Regions from separate parts of the Bacteroides sp. OM05-10AA genome, predicted to be linked through region 3. Evidence: riboswitches for the same ligand, from Rfam matches in the RefSeq annotation. Region 3 holds a riboswitch; each other region holds the start of a gene.

Region 1 (4,295 bases), on a different contig from region 3:
TAAACGGTATCAAGATTAAAGAACTCCGCCCGTTACTGAACCGTAAATTTGTCATTTCCCGCATCAAACACCGCGAAGGTGGAGAAACCGAATTGGTTAATTCCGAGACAACCCTACATGTAGGGGATATCATATTAGTGATCTCTACCCCGATTGACGTGGAAGCAATCACTGTATTCTTCGGAAAGGAAATCAAAATGGAATGGGAACAACTGAACAAAGAGCTCATTTCACGCCGTATCCTGATTACTAAACCGGAATTGAACGGGAAAACGCTTTCACAACTCAAAATCAGAAATAACTTCGGAGCAAACATCACCCGCGTCAATCGTTCGGGAGTAGACTTGGTAGCCTCTCCACAATTACAGTTACAAATGGGAGACCGTGTCACCATTGTAGGTTCCGAACTGGCTGTTGCCCATGCAGAGAAAGTACTTGGCAACTCCATGAAACGCTTAAATCATCCGAACCTGATTCCTATCTTTATAGGTATCGCTTTAGGATGTATTCTGGGAAGTCTTCCTTTCGCATTTCCCGGAATTCCACAACCTGTGAAACTAGGATTGGCAGGCGGTCCGCTCATCGTTTCTATCCTGATTAGCCGTTTCGGTCCGAAATACAAGCTGATTACTTATACCACCATGAGTGCCAACCTGATGCTTCGTGAAATCGGTATTTCCATCTTCCTCGCCTGCGTAGGTTTGGGAGCAGGCGAAGGCTTTGTAGACACAGTCATTCATGGCGGAGGATATGTATGGGTAGGCTACGGAGTCATTATAACCATCCTGCCACTTCTGATTACAGGATTGATAGGACGGTATTATTGCAAGCTGAATTATTTCACGCTTATCGGGGTTCTGGCTGGTTCTACTACCAATCCGCCGGCATTGGCTTACTCCAATGACCTGACCTCCTGTGATGCACCTGCCGTTGGTTACGCTACGGTATATCCGCTCACCATGTTTCTGCGAGTATTGACGGCACAAATATTGATTCTGTCGTTGGGATAACATATTAATATATCCTTTTTCCATCCAATTGATTATTAACAAATGGGGAAAACAGAATCAGATGCCGGAATATTTGTTATTGGTCAGTGGGATATTTTTTTAGAATAAAACAAACTAATTAATAAAAACTTTCTAACTTTGTGCCGTTAAGGTTTCCTTGAACAACTTTCACGTTGTTAAGGAATGAAAAGGGAATGCCGTGTAAACCGGCAACAGAACCTGCTGCTGTAAATCTCCGCTCCTTGTAATCAGAGAGCAAAATTGCAACACGAAAGTCACTGGATAGTTTATCTGGGAAGGCGTTGCAAAATGGGATGAGTCAGAAGACCTGCCTTGATGCTCTGATTTACACCTGCGGGATTTCGGGTAGTAGTCAAATAGAAAATAAGCAATTATCTTTTATTTGGTATAATAGCTATATGTCCGTTTGTGTAGATTGAATTCAGATCTGAACAAACGGATTTTTTATACCTATAAAATAAAAGACATGCTTTCTATTCAAGTCCATTCATACCATAAGCATTGTATCCATTTACGGTGGATATTATGTTTGATTCTATCTTTATTTACCACATTACCGGCCATTTCCCAGTCCAGGGTTCGGCATCAGACTTCTCTGTCTGATACACTTCTCAAACTCAAAGAAGTTACTATCTACAGCAACCGGATGCAAAAAAAGATGTCTCCTGTACAGATTCTGTCCGGCAAAGAACTGGAGAAGCTCAATGTTTACTCCGTTGCTGATGCTTTGCGCTACTTTTCCGGAGTACAGATAAAAGATTACGGAGGTATTGGAGGACTAAAAACCGTCAATATACGAAGTATGGGCAGTCATCATGTCGGAGTATTTTATGATGGTATTGAATTAGGAAATGCGCAAAATGGAGTCGTCGATCTAGGCCGGTTTTCATTAGATAATATGGAAGTCATTTCACTGTATAATGGTCAAAAAAGTGCCATCTTCCAACCTGCCAAAGATTATAGTTCCGCAAGTGCCATATATATGCAGACACGAAAGCCCATATTCAAAGGGGAAAAGAAAAACAATCTGAACATCGGGGTGAAAGGCGGTTCATTCTCCACCATCAATCCGTCACTACTTTGGGAACACCGTTTCAACGAACGAATAAGCAGTTCCATCAGTACGGAGTATATGTATACATCAGGACGATATAAATTCACATACGCCAAGAAAGATGGTTACGACACAACAGCTGTTCGTCAAAATGGAGACGTAAGAATGTTACGTTTGGAGAATGCATTCTTCGGAAAAGTCCCCAAAGGAGAATGGAAAGCCAAAGCATACCTATACAACTCGGAACGGGGATACCCCGGAGCTGCGGTAAGAGAAGAACCGGGTAAGTTTCGCCATCAGGACCGGCAATGGGATACCAATCTGTTTGTGCAAGGATCTTTTCAAAACTATTTTAAGCCTTGGTACAGTCTGCTAGCCAACGGAAAATATGCTTATGACTATCTCCACTATTTATCCGATCCCAGACTGGATGTCACCACCATGTATGTAGACAATCACTACCGACAGCAAGAAATCTATGCTTCGGCCGCCCATTTATTCACCATCTATCCCTGGTGGAGTATGTCATTATCCAACGATTTTCAATGGAATACATTACGGGCCGATCTCATAGATTTTGTCTATCCAACCCGTAATACAATCCTGACTTCTGCTGCCACGTCCTTTGACTTCAACCGCCTCATGTTGCAGGCGAGCCTGTTATATACTCATGTCGACGACAATACACGTACCAAAGGAGCCAATGCAGGCACCAAAAACAAATACACTCCGTCTGTCATAGCCACCTGGCAACCATTGACCAAGCTCCCTCTGAATGTACGGGCCTTTTATAAGAAAGTCTTTCGCATGCCGACTCTCAATGATTTGTATTATACTTTTATAGGCAATAAGGACTTAAAACCAGAATATACCACTCAATACGATGTGGGTATCACTTTCTCTCACACCTGGAATAACCATTGGCTGAAAAGCCTGGACTTACAAATAGATGGTTACTATAATGAAGTAGATGATAAAATCATTGCCATGCCTACCTCCAACCAGTTCCGTTGGACTATGATTAATCTCGGACATGTGGAAATTCGGGGATTAGACGCAGCCATACGAGGAGAATGGGGCTTCGGAAAGGTGGAACTTAGCACTCTCTTCAATTACACCTATCAAAAGGCACAGGATTTTACCGATCCTACCAGTGAATGGTATGGAGGCCAGATTCCTTATATACCTTGGCATGGAGGTTCCATCATCCTCAATGGAAGTTACCAAACATGGTCCTGTAACTATAGTTTCATTTATACAGGTGAACGTTATGAAGCAGTCGCCAATATCCCGGAGAACTACGCACAGCCCTGGTATACCCACGATTTTTCCCTATCTAAAACTTTTCAATGGGGGAAAACGGGAATACGTGTAACGGCAGAAATTAATAATATCTTCAATCAGCAATATGATGTAGTGCAATGCTATCCTATGCCCGGTACAAGTTTTAAAATCAAATTAAACGTCATGTTATGAGAATATCTGTTCTATCCATCATTATCTGTTTTGTTCTTCTGTCGACTTCTTGTCGCGAAGATGAACGCATTATTCCGTCAACTCCCAACCAAGTTACCCCCGGAGTAAGCGGTACCTCTGTCAAAGGTTTCTTTCTACTCAATGAAGGAAATATGGGAAGCAACAAGGCTACCCTTGATTACTTTGATTACGAAACCGGTATCTATCATAAGAATATCTATGCGGAACGGAACCCGGGAGTCGTACAAGAATTGGGGGATGTGGGAAATGATATCCAAATCTATGGAAATAAGTTATATGCCATCATCAACTGTTCTCATTTCGTAGAAGTGATGAATGTAGAAACAGCAAAACACATCACGCAAATTTCCATACCTAATTGCCGTTATATCGTCTTTAAAGATAAATATGCATACGTCAGTTCGTATGCAGGCCCTGTCAAAATAGATCCTAACGCCAGACTGGGGTATGTAGCACGTGTTGACACTACCACACTGACTGTCAAGGATACCTGTGTGGTCGGCTACCAGCCGGAAGAAATGGTGATTGTGGGCAACAAACTCTATGTAGCCAACTCCGGCGGATATCGCGTACCTAATTATGACCGTACGGTATCCGTCATCGACTTGAACACATTCAAAGTTATCAAAACCATTGATGTGGGAATCAATTTGCATAGAATGGAATTAGACCAATACGGAAATATTTATGTCTCATCCCGGGGAGATTATTAT
Region 2 (4,295 bases), on a different contig from region 3:
CACTTCATCATAATCACCATATTGTGCAGCTTCTTCATCGCTCAAAGTACGGTAATTAATCATATCCGTCACATTATTGACAAAAGCCGTTGCTGATACAGAAAAACGGGAATGAGTATATTCCAGATTCAATGAGAAATTCTTGCTTTCTTCCGGTTTCAGTTCCAGATTTCCGATAGTATAGCGATTGGTAGTCTTTGCCAGATCCGTAGCGTAAATTTCAGAAAGAGTAGGCGTGCGGAAACCTGTTGCAAAAGACAATCGACCACGGAAACCACCCTCCCTATACATAATAGAAGCTGTCGGAGTGAAGTGATCCTCAAATGTTTCATTATAAATGTAACGCAATCCCACTACTGCTTGCAGAGATTCGGCAATCGTCCACTCATCCTGTGCATATAAAGCCATGGTGTAGAGCGTCTTATTAGAGATATTGTCCGATTCACTTTCCAGCTTTTCATCCAGATATTCCAATCCGGCAGACAGTTTGTTCTTGCTGTTCACCTTGATAATACTCTTCACATTTCCCCGGTAAAAATATTGTTTCTTACGGGTTTCCTTATCTCCAATCTTAAAGTCACCGCTTTCCTGAATATAGTCATAAGCCGATTTGTAATTGTCCGAATAGAAATCGGCATCGATATATGCTTTCTTATTCACAATATACTTCATACCGAAACCATACGTATAATTCTCATGATACATATTATATTTATATTCCGTTACCGGACGGTCATTCAGGAAATTATAGTACGAACCCTGTGCATACAGCGTTGTCTTATGATTCAGAGAATAAGAGAAACTCTGGTTGACCGTATTCGAATGATAACCGGTGAAAGCCTGTTTATCGGTAGGATCCAGTTTCACTTCCCCTTTTTTATTCACCGTTTCGGTCATCGGATGAAGTTTCCAGCCATCCGACTGTTGGCGTTGGTAAGAAGTATACGATGAAAGTTTGCCAACATTCAAATCCAGATTCACAGCTTCCGAAAAACGTCCGTGGTCACTCACCTTGGTAGTACTCGATGCGTCAATCTTGTTTTTGCTATCATCCGTGATGATATTAATAACTCCACCAATGGCGTCACTACCATACAGCGCAGATGCCGAACCGTTCAGTATTTCAATTCGTTTCACGTTTGCCATGTTGATGCGCATCAACGCATCATCGCCAATCAGTTTCCGTCCGTTCACTAATACAAGGATATAATCGCTATTCAAGCCATTAAGCACCATTTCCGTTCCCATACCGCTGGTAGAGAAAGAAAAGTTAGAAGTGAGTTTGGTAAGAGCCTCCTCAAGATTCGTAACATTGGCCTCCTTGATATCTTTGGCAGTCAATACATTTACCGGGATGGGACTATCCACCATCCGGCGATGTGTTCCGGTTCCGGTCACTACCACCTGGTTTAAATTGTTATGACTTTCCGTCATGCGTATCACGACGTCATTTACACTCTTTGAAGTGGAATACCGTTGCGGTTCATAATTGAGATGTGATACTTGCAGGGTTTGTTTGCCATCAGGCAATCCCTTGATTATAAACTCTCCTTTTGCATTCGTAGTTCCCCCCTGCAGACTATGGTCCACCCGAATATTCGCTCCGACAACAGGCTCTCCGGTTTCAGAATTCAACACACGCCCCTTGATTGTAACCTGAGCGGACACAACACAACATACACCGACCAACATGGTGGTCAAAATAAGTTTTTTCAACATTTTGTGATTATGCTTAAATTTCTATAGTTTATGTTCTTAGCCCCGAGAACAAGTTAACTATTGTTTCTTCCTTAGGCAGGTTTCCTGACTTCATCCTGAAAGTTCGCCTTCCCGTGCATCCGGCACAGTGGCAGTAGTAAAACTTTCAATAGATGGATGTTACAGTAGCGGGCACTGCTCCGGATTCACACCGGATTCCCTTTTATGTTCAATCGGACGATTGAAAACATCACCTAAAGTGCCGCAAAATTACTACATTTAATTTGTATCTCATAACATATCTAAAAATATTTTTAGTAACACGAAATTTACACTACCTCTCAAGGAAAGAAACTGATTATTATTGTACTTTTGCAACATTACCCCAATTAATTATTTTCAGGATGGAAAAGAGCGTTCAGACAGCAATTATTTTAATCTCCGAGTCAAGTCTGCCCATAGCCAGGAATATAAGCAGAGAGTTAGCAGAATCCGCCATATACCTCAAAGGAGAAGCAGAGGGATGCGAAACAATCACCTCGTACAGCGGGTTTATGAAAGAACATTTTTCCGATTTTAAAGCAATCGTTTTTATCGGTGCACTCGGCATCTGTGTGAGAAGTATTGCTTCCTGCATCCGGAACAAATATGCCGATCCGGCAGTGATTAACGTTGACAGTACCGGACGTTTCGTTATCTCCGTACTGTCCGGACATATCGGAGGCGGCAATGAACTGACACGAATCGTTGCGGGAATCACCGGAGGGGAAGCCATCGTCACCACCCAAAGTGATAATCAACAGTTGTGGGCGCTGGATACGTTTACCTCCCGTTACGGATGGAAAACTTCGGCAACACCGGCTTCCATGAATCAGGCTATTTTTCAGTTTGTGAATAAACACAAGACAGCCCTGCTGCTTAGTGTCAAGGATAAAGGGACGGACGAACTTGAACAGAGCCGTCCGGAACATACAGATATCTATTATAGATTGGAAGAAATACCGCTGGCGGAATACCAATTGCTCATCACTGTTGGTCCGTGGGAATATGACACTCCTATCCCGACACTGCAGTTCTATCCACCCGTGCTTCATATCGGGGTAGGCTGCAAAAAAGAATGTTCTCCACAAGGAGTCTGCATTTATATGAAAGATGAATTATTGCGACACCATCTTTCTCCACTTGCAGTGAAAAGCATTTCAACGATTGAACTGAAAAAAGACGAACCGTTGATTGCAGAATTACATACGCAGTTCTCAAACAGTGAACTACATATTTATAAAGCCGAAGAACTGGCAGATATCAGCGTTCCGAATCCCTCCGAAAAAGTGAAAGAAGTGACAGGCGTTGATGGGGTGGCCGAAAGTTCTGCTATCCGTGCCTCCGATTACGGCAGATTGCTGATGGAAAAGCAAAAAGGAATACTATCCGAAGGAAATAATTTCACCTTTGCCATAGCACTTTCTGCTGATAGTGACCGCAACAACGGGCATATCGAGATTGTGGGGGCCGGTCCGGGCGACCCGGAATTAATTTCTGTAAGAGGCAAGAGAATGCTGGAAAAGGCAGACCTCATTCTTTATGCCGGCAGTCTGGTGCCACGCGAACTGACGTATTACGCCAAACCGGGCGCTACCGTTAGAAGTTCGGCAGACATGACATTGGAGGAACAATTCACCCTCATGAAGTCTTTCTATGACAAGGGATTGTTTGTGGTACGTCTCCACACAGGTGACCCGTGTATTTACGGAGCTATTGCCGAACAAATGGCATTCTTCGACCAATACGGAATGAGGTATCACATCACTCCCGGCATTTCTTCTTTTCAGGCCGCAGCAGCAGCCCTCAAATCACAGTTCACCATTCCTGAAGAAGTGCAAAGCATTATACTCACACGTGGAGAGGGTCGGACACCGATGCCCGAGAAAGAAAAACTTCATTTGCTGGCGCGCTCGCAAAGCACGATGTGCATCTATCTAAGTGCTGCTATTGTGGAGCAGGTACAGGAAGAACTCTTGCAAGCCTACTCTCCCGAAACGCCCGTAGCTGCCTGCTACAAACTCACTTGGAAAGAAGAAAAGATATATCGCGGCAAGCTGAAAGATCTTGCTCAAATTGTCCGTGACAACCATCTGACTCTTACTACCCTGCTTGTAGTCGGTAATGCCATCGACCACCGGGAGGGATTATCCAGACTATATGCTGATGAATTCAAACATCTTTTCCGCCCATGATACTGATTTTCGGAGGAACGACGGAGGGACGCACTGCCGCTGAAACCCTCGATGAAGCAGGACAACCCTTTTATTATTCCACACGTGGCACCCTTCAGGAAGTCACGTGCAGAAATATGACGCGACTGACCGGCAACATGGATTCAGAAAAAATCATTTCTTTCTGCCGTGAACACGACATCCGATTAATAATAGATGCCGCCCATCCATTTGCGCAACAACTCCACCTGAATATCTTCCTCGCGGCAAAAGAACTAACCATCAAGGTAGTGCGCCTGGAACGTATCTATCCGAAATTATCGGAGGAAATCATTTGGTGTGATGACTTCGAAGATGCCGTCGCCCGTATGAAACAGGACGGTA
Region 3 (4,295 bases):
TCCATCACAGCTTCATACAGTGTGTCCCATGCTTTCTGGTTGTGTCCGTGACCTTGTCCGTAGAGAGCCACCATCGCATTGTGTCCGCCGATAAATCCGATACCCAGCGTGCCGCTGCGCAATGCATCCCCCACCTGCTCGTTCGGGTTCAGCTCACCGCCGCCTTTCCACACATTATTTCCCATCATGAACGGGAACTGACGTGCCAGGGCCGTACGCTGATACTGATAACGTTCATAAAGCTGATCGGCTACAAGAACCGACATAGTATGTACGGATTCGATGAAAATTTCTTTTGCCTTCTGTTCAATGGCATCCTTGTTGCGTTCATCCTCTATCAGGTTTTCCGCCTTGATACGGGCTTCAATCGCCAGTCTCGGCATATTCAGCGTAGTGAATGAAAGATTGCCACGACCTAAAGAAGATTTTTCTCCTGCCACATTTTCAAATACACGGGTACGGCAACCCATCGTCGCCAATTCGTAGACGTAACGTTTCGGATCGTCTGCTCTCCATTTCTCGTTCTGGTTGAAAGGTGCGTCGAGGAACATGAAGTTCGGGAACAATGCTTTCGCCGTAGTCTGGCAAGCCTTCAACAGCAAGTCGAAGTTGGGAGCCTCGTAATGGTCGGTCATTGCCTCTTCGATATTTTCCGCTTTCATTGCTTTCTCAAAGTCTTTCTCCGAGTAAGAAACTCCGTCTTTCACCTTGAAAATCTGAATCGGGAATACAGGTACTTCGCCTCTTGTGCCTAATCCTTCAATGGTAGCTTTCAGCAATTCTTCGATCACCATGCGACCTTCGGCAGAAGTGTCCGTACCGTAGTTGATGGAGCTGAATACCACCTGATTACCGCCGCGTGAATGCATTGTGTTCAGGTTGTGGATAAATCCTTCCATGGCCTGATGGGTATCTTTGCGAGTCTGCTGATAAGCTTTCTCAACGATACGGGCAAGGTGTTCCTTGTCTATAATGATTTGTAAAGCTATCAAAGCAATGCGCAATGTTTCGCGTTCGGCTTCGGTAGCCTTGATAGACGGAAGATATTCTTTAATCAATGTGCGTATGGATTTCTCATCGGCCTGATTTCCGTTTTCCATGGCGACATAGAAATTGATGAATGATGCCAGATGCTTGCGGAAAGATTTGGCCACACCTTTTGCCATGAAGAAATCGAAAGCAGGAATTGCCTGTCCGCCATGCTGCTCATTCTGGTTGGTCTGGAAGATAATGGTAGCCAGAGTAGCATAACTCTGGATGCTTTGCGGGGTACGAATACTACCGTTCTTTGTGCGGAAACCACGTTCAAAGAGGTCGTCCATATCATATTGGATACAGGTTGTCGTCTTTGTCGGATAATAATCCAAGTCGTGAATGTGAATATCTCCCAACTGGTGTGCTTCGGCAAAACGTTTCGGCAACAGGTATTTATACGTATAATCTTTGGTTACTTCGGAAGCAAACGTCATCATCTGTCCGGCAGGCGTGTGACTGCTCATGTTGGCATTGCTCAAGTTGACATCGTTCTTGTCGATAGCAACGATGCCGTCCATCACTTGCTTCATCTGGGTTTTCTTATCGCGCTCCGTATTCCGCCATTCGCGATAAATAATGTATTTCTTCGCTACTTCCGGGCGTACTTTCATCAACGACTTTTCTACTAAATCCTGAATCTCTTCTACGGTAATAGTAGGAGTAGTAAACTGACTGATTACGTTCATAGTGATGTCAGCCACCAACTGCTGCTCATCCTGAAAACCGGTTGCACTGAATGCCTTACTGATTGCATTCTTGATCTTACTGATAGAGAAATCTTCTCTTTTACCATCACGTTTGATGATACAAATTTCCGCGTAGTTCATAACTTTAACTCCCGAAAGCTTATTAAATTGAAAATTAAAAATTGAAAATTAAAAAATTCCGGCAGGTCTTCTGACTTATCCCTCCCTCGCAACACCTTCCCACACCGCCATCGATGCAGTGGCCTATTGTGCGGATTCTTCGAGAATTACAGCAGCGGGTACTGTCGCCGATTTACACAGCGTTCCCTCATTGACTAAACCTCTTTTTAGCTCCGAAACCGGATACAAAGATAGAAGATTATCTAATAGTTTGGTTAGCTTTTAACATTAAATTTCGGGAAACTTTTCTTTCTCGCTGATACAGAAAGTTTTCCAAAACGGAAAACTTTTTTCTGATTTTAACGCAAAAAGTTTTCTGTTTTCATTCATCCTTTTTCCAGAAAACAGACATCTCACAGGGTGTATATCCCCTATTGCAGCTACAAAAGTGGGAAATTATTTTCTTTTGTTCTATACAAAATCAAAGAAATATTTCTGCCTTTTAAAAATTACTACTGATTTTTTCTTTTTCATCCTATTTCCGAAAAAGGATTTTCGGAATGCGAAAAAAGAAAAGCTACCTCGAATGAACGAGGCAACTTTTCACATCTTCCGTACCTTAATGTCTACTTTATGATTGCTACACGTTTTTACCTGTTACGCGAGCTACGTGCGGGCGACACGTCTTATTATGTTTACACGATTCGGTTTCATACCTTTTTCAGATACACTAACTCTTCTCTACCTGGCTAATCCTTTTCTGTCTTACCATTTCTCCGATGGCGGAAACGCAGAACTGCTTCAAGAATATCCAGCAACTTTTCCAATAATAATCTCATCCGTTTTCTTTTAAAGGTTAATAATCCGTTTTAAATACCTGTCACTAATTAATCACTATCTTTTTTTCAGGCACGGATTACACAGATTAACACGGCTACTTTGCAGCAATAACAACACTAAAGACCGCGAAATCCGTGTAATCCCGTGCCTAAATTATGGTATAAACCAATTCGGTTAAGCGGCCGGGTCCGGGGCTTCGCCTCCTCCGCCACCGGGTTCGTTGCCGTCATCCGGGTCCTTGTCAATGACATCGTCGGCAACAAACGAACCCGCTACATCCTTGATGTGCACAAACTCCACTCCGGTGGTCAATGCGCGGGTAGCACTTCCGTTAGCGGCACGGGTATATTCAGGGGTAAACTGACAACGCAATGAAGTGATCTGCGAACTGCTGACCTTACTCTCCAACTCCACTCCTTTTCCTCCTGCTTTGGCAATCATTGTAAATGTTCCCAAGCCTTCGAGGCGCACCGTGCGACTGTTGAGCAACTGTTCACGCATCACCGACATCAGGTTACGAATCACGTTATGAACATCACCTGCCGTCAGCGAGGCTTTTTCTGCAATCAATTCCGCCATTTTCTGCGTATTGACCATTTTCCCGAATTTCACCAGACGGGGATAATAAAGTTTCTGTCCTTCCTTGTTGGCAAGTGTTGCCTGATAAGGTTTGTAAATTAATGGCATACTATTTTCCTTTCTTTTTTGATTGATGAATAAATAACTACTGTTTGTAACCGATTACGAAGACAAAAGTACACGAAGAGAAAAAAGCAGGGAAACACGATGTTACAACCCGTCGCAAGAGAGAACAGACAAACACAATTTGATACGATTCATGCCTGCAAAGGCTTCTGTACAAAACAGAACCAACCGGTATAAAAAGGCGTACCTTTGTATGAGTTCAGACAAAATAAACCTCTAAAAAACAGTCAATATGAAAACAGAAACAACTCCAAAAACAGAAACAGAGAACCGTACCCGCATACAATCCTATAGCAAAAGCCAGTTGGCCGGGCTTTACCTGCCTCACATACAGTCCGCCTCGGCACGACGTACCCTCCGTAGTTGGATTGCCAAGAATACCGCACTGCAAGCCGCACTCGCCCAAACCGGATATAGTGAAAAAGCCATCTTGCTCACTCCGGCACAAGTAGGGCTATTCTTCAAGTTTTTAGGAGAGCCTTGAAACGGCTCTTTTATAAGGAATATCATTCGGACAAAGACAAAACACGCCAAAAACAAGCCAAAAACGAACCAAAGACAAACAAGGCAAAACCAAACAAAGCGGACATTTCATCACAGATCACGCGAATCAAATTATAACTTACTAATTGCTGTTATAAAGAATCCAAGATAATCTGTAGCGAAATGTCCGCCCATTATATAAGAAAAGGATTATATCATTCCGGAGTACCTTCTCCCGACGGCTTCATCAAATCGGCTGTAACCTCCGCTTTAAAACGGACACCGTCGTGAAGCCGCAGATTCAATTTGACAGTAACATTCTTATCATTGTTACGCTTCACATAAAACGTTCCTGTCACCCTTTTATATTGGGAATAATAATAAAACGGATCTTCATAGATAAAGACATACTGGTCGTTGTGATAC

Evidence for each region. Region 3 has a riboswitch for cobalamin ahead of DXB58_RS12930 (anaerobic ribonucleoside triphosphate reductase). Riboswitches for the same ligand answer to the same signal wherever they lie in the genome.
Region 1: another riboswitch for cobalamin. It lies ahead of DXB58_RS12345 (TonB-dependent receptor); the one in region 3 lies ahead of DXB58_RS12930 (anaerobic ribonucleoside triphosphate reductase).
Region 2: another riboswitch for cobalamin. It lies ahead of DXB58_RS12295 (TonB-dependent receptor); the one in region 3 lies ahead of DXB58_RS12930 (anaerobic ribonucleoside triphosphate reductase).

The regions. Positions count from the first base shown of each region.
Region 1 covers NZ_QSUR01000013.1:124,388-128,682, forward strand. Annotated here, with positions in the region: gene DXB58_RS12340 (putative transporter) at 1-1,010, shown strand, start outside; cobalamin riboswitch at 1,143-1,361, shown strand; gene DXB58_RS12345 (TonB-dependent receptor) at 1,498-3,561, shown strand; gene DXB58_RS12350 (DUF5074 domain-containing protein) at 3,558-4,295, shown strand, end outside.
Region 2 covers NZ_QSUR01000013.1:110,819-115,113, forward strand. Annotated here, with positions in the region: gene DXB58_RS12295 (TonB-dependent receptor) at 1-1,719, opposite strand, end outside; cobalamin riboswitch at 1,776-1,971, opposite strand; gene cobM (precorrin-4 C(11)-methyltransferase) at 2,103-3,932, shown strand; gene cbiD (cobalt-precorrin-5B (C(1))-methyltransferase CbiD) at 3,929-4,295, shown strand, end outside.
Region 3 covers NZ_QSUR01000014.1:109,109-113,403, reverse strand. Annotated here, with positions in the region: gene DXB58_RS12930 (anaerobic ribonucleoside triphosphate reductase) at 1-1,862, opposite strand, end outside; cobalamin riboswitch at 1,905-2,094, opposite strand; gene DXB58_RS12925 (HU family DNA-binding protein) at 2,856-3,368, opposite strand; gene DXB58_RS12920 (DUF4248 domain-containing protein) at 3,619-3,870, shown strand; gene DXB58_RS12915 (hypothetical protein) at 4,085-4,295, opposite strand, start outside.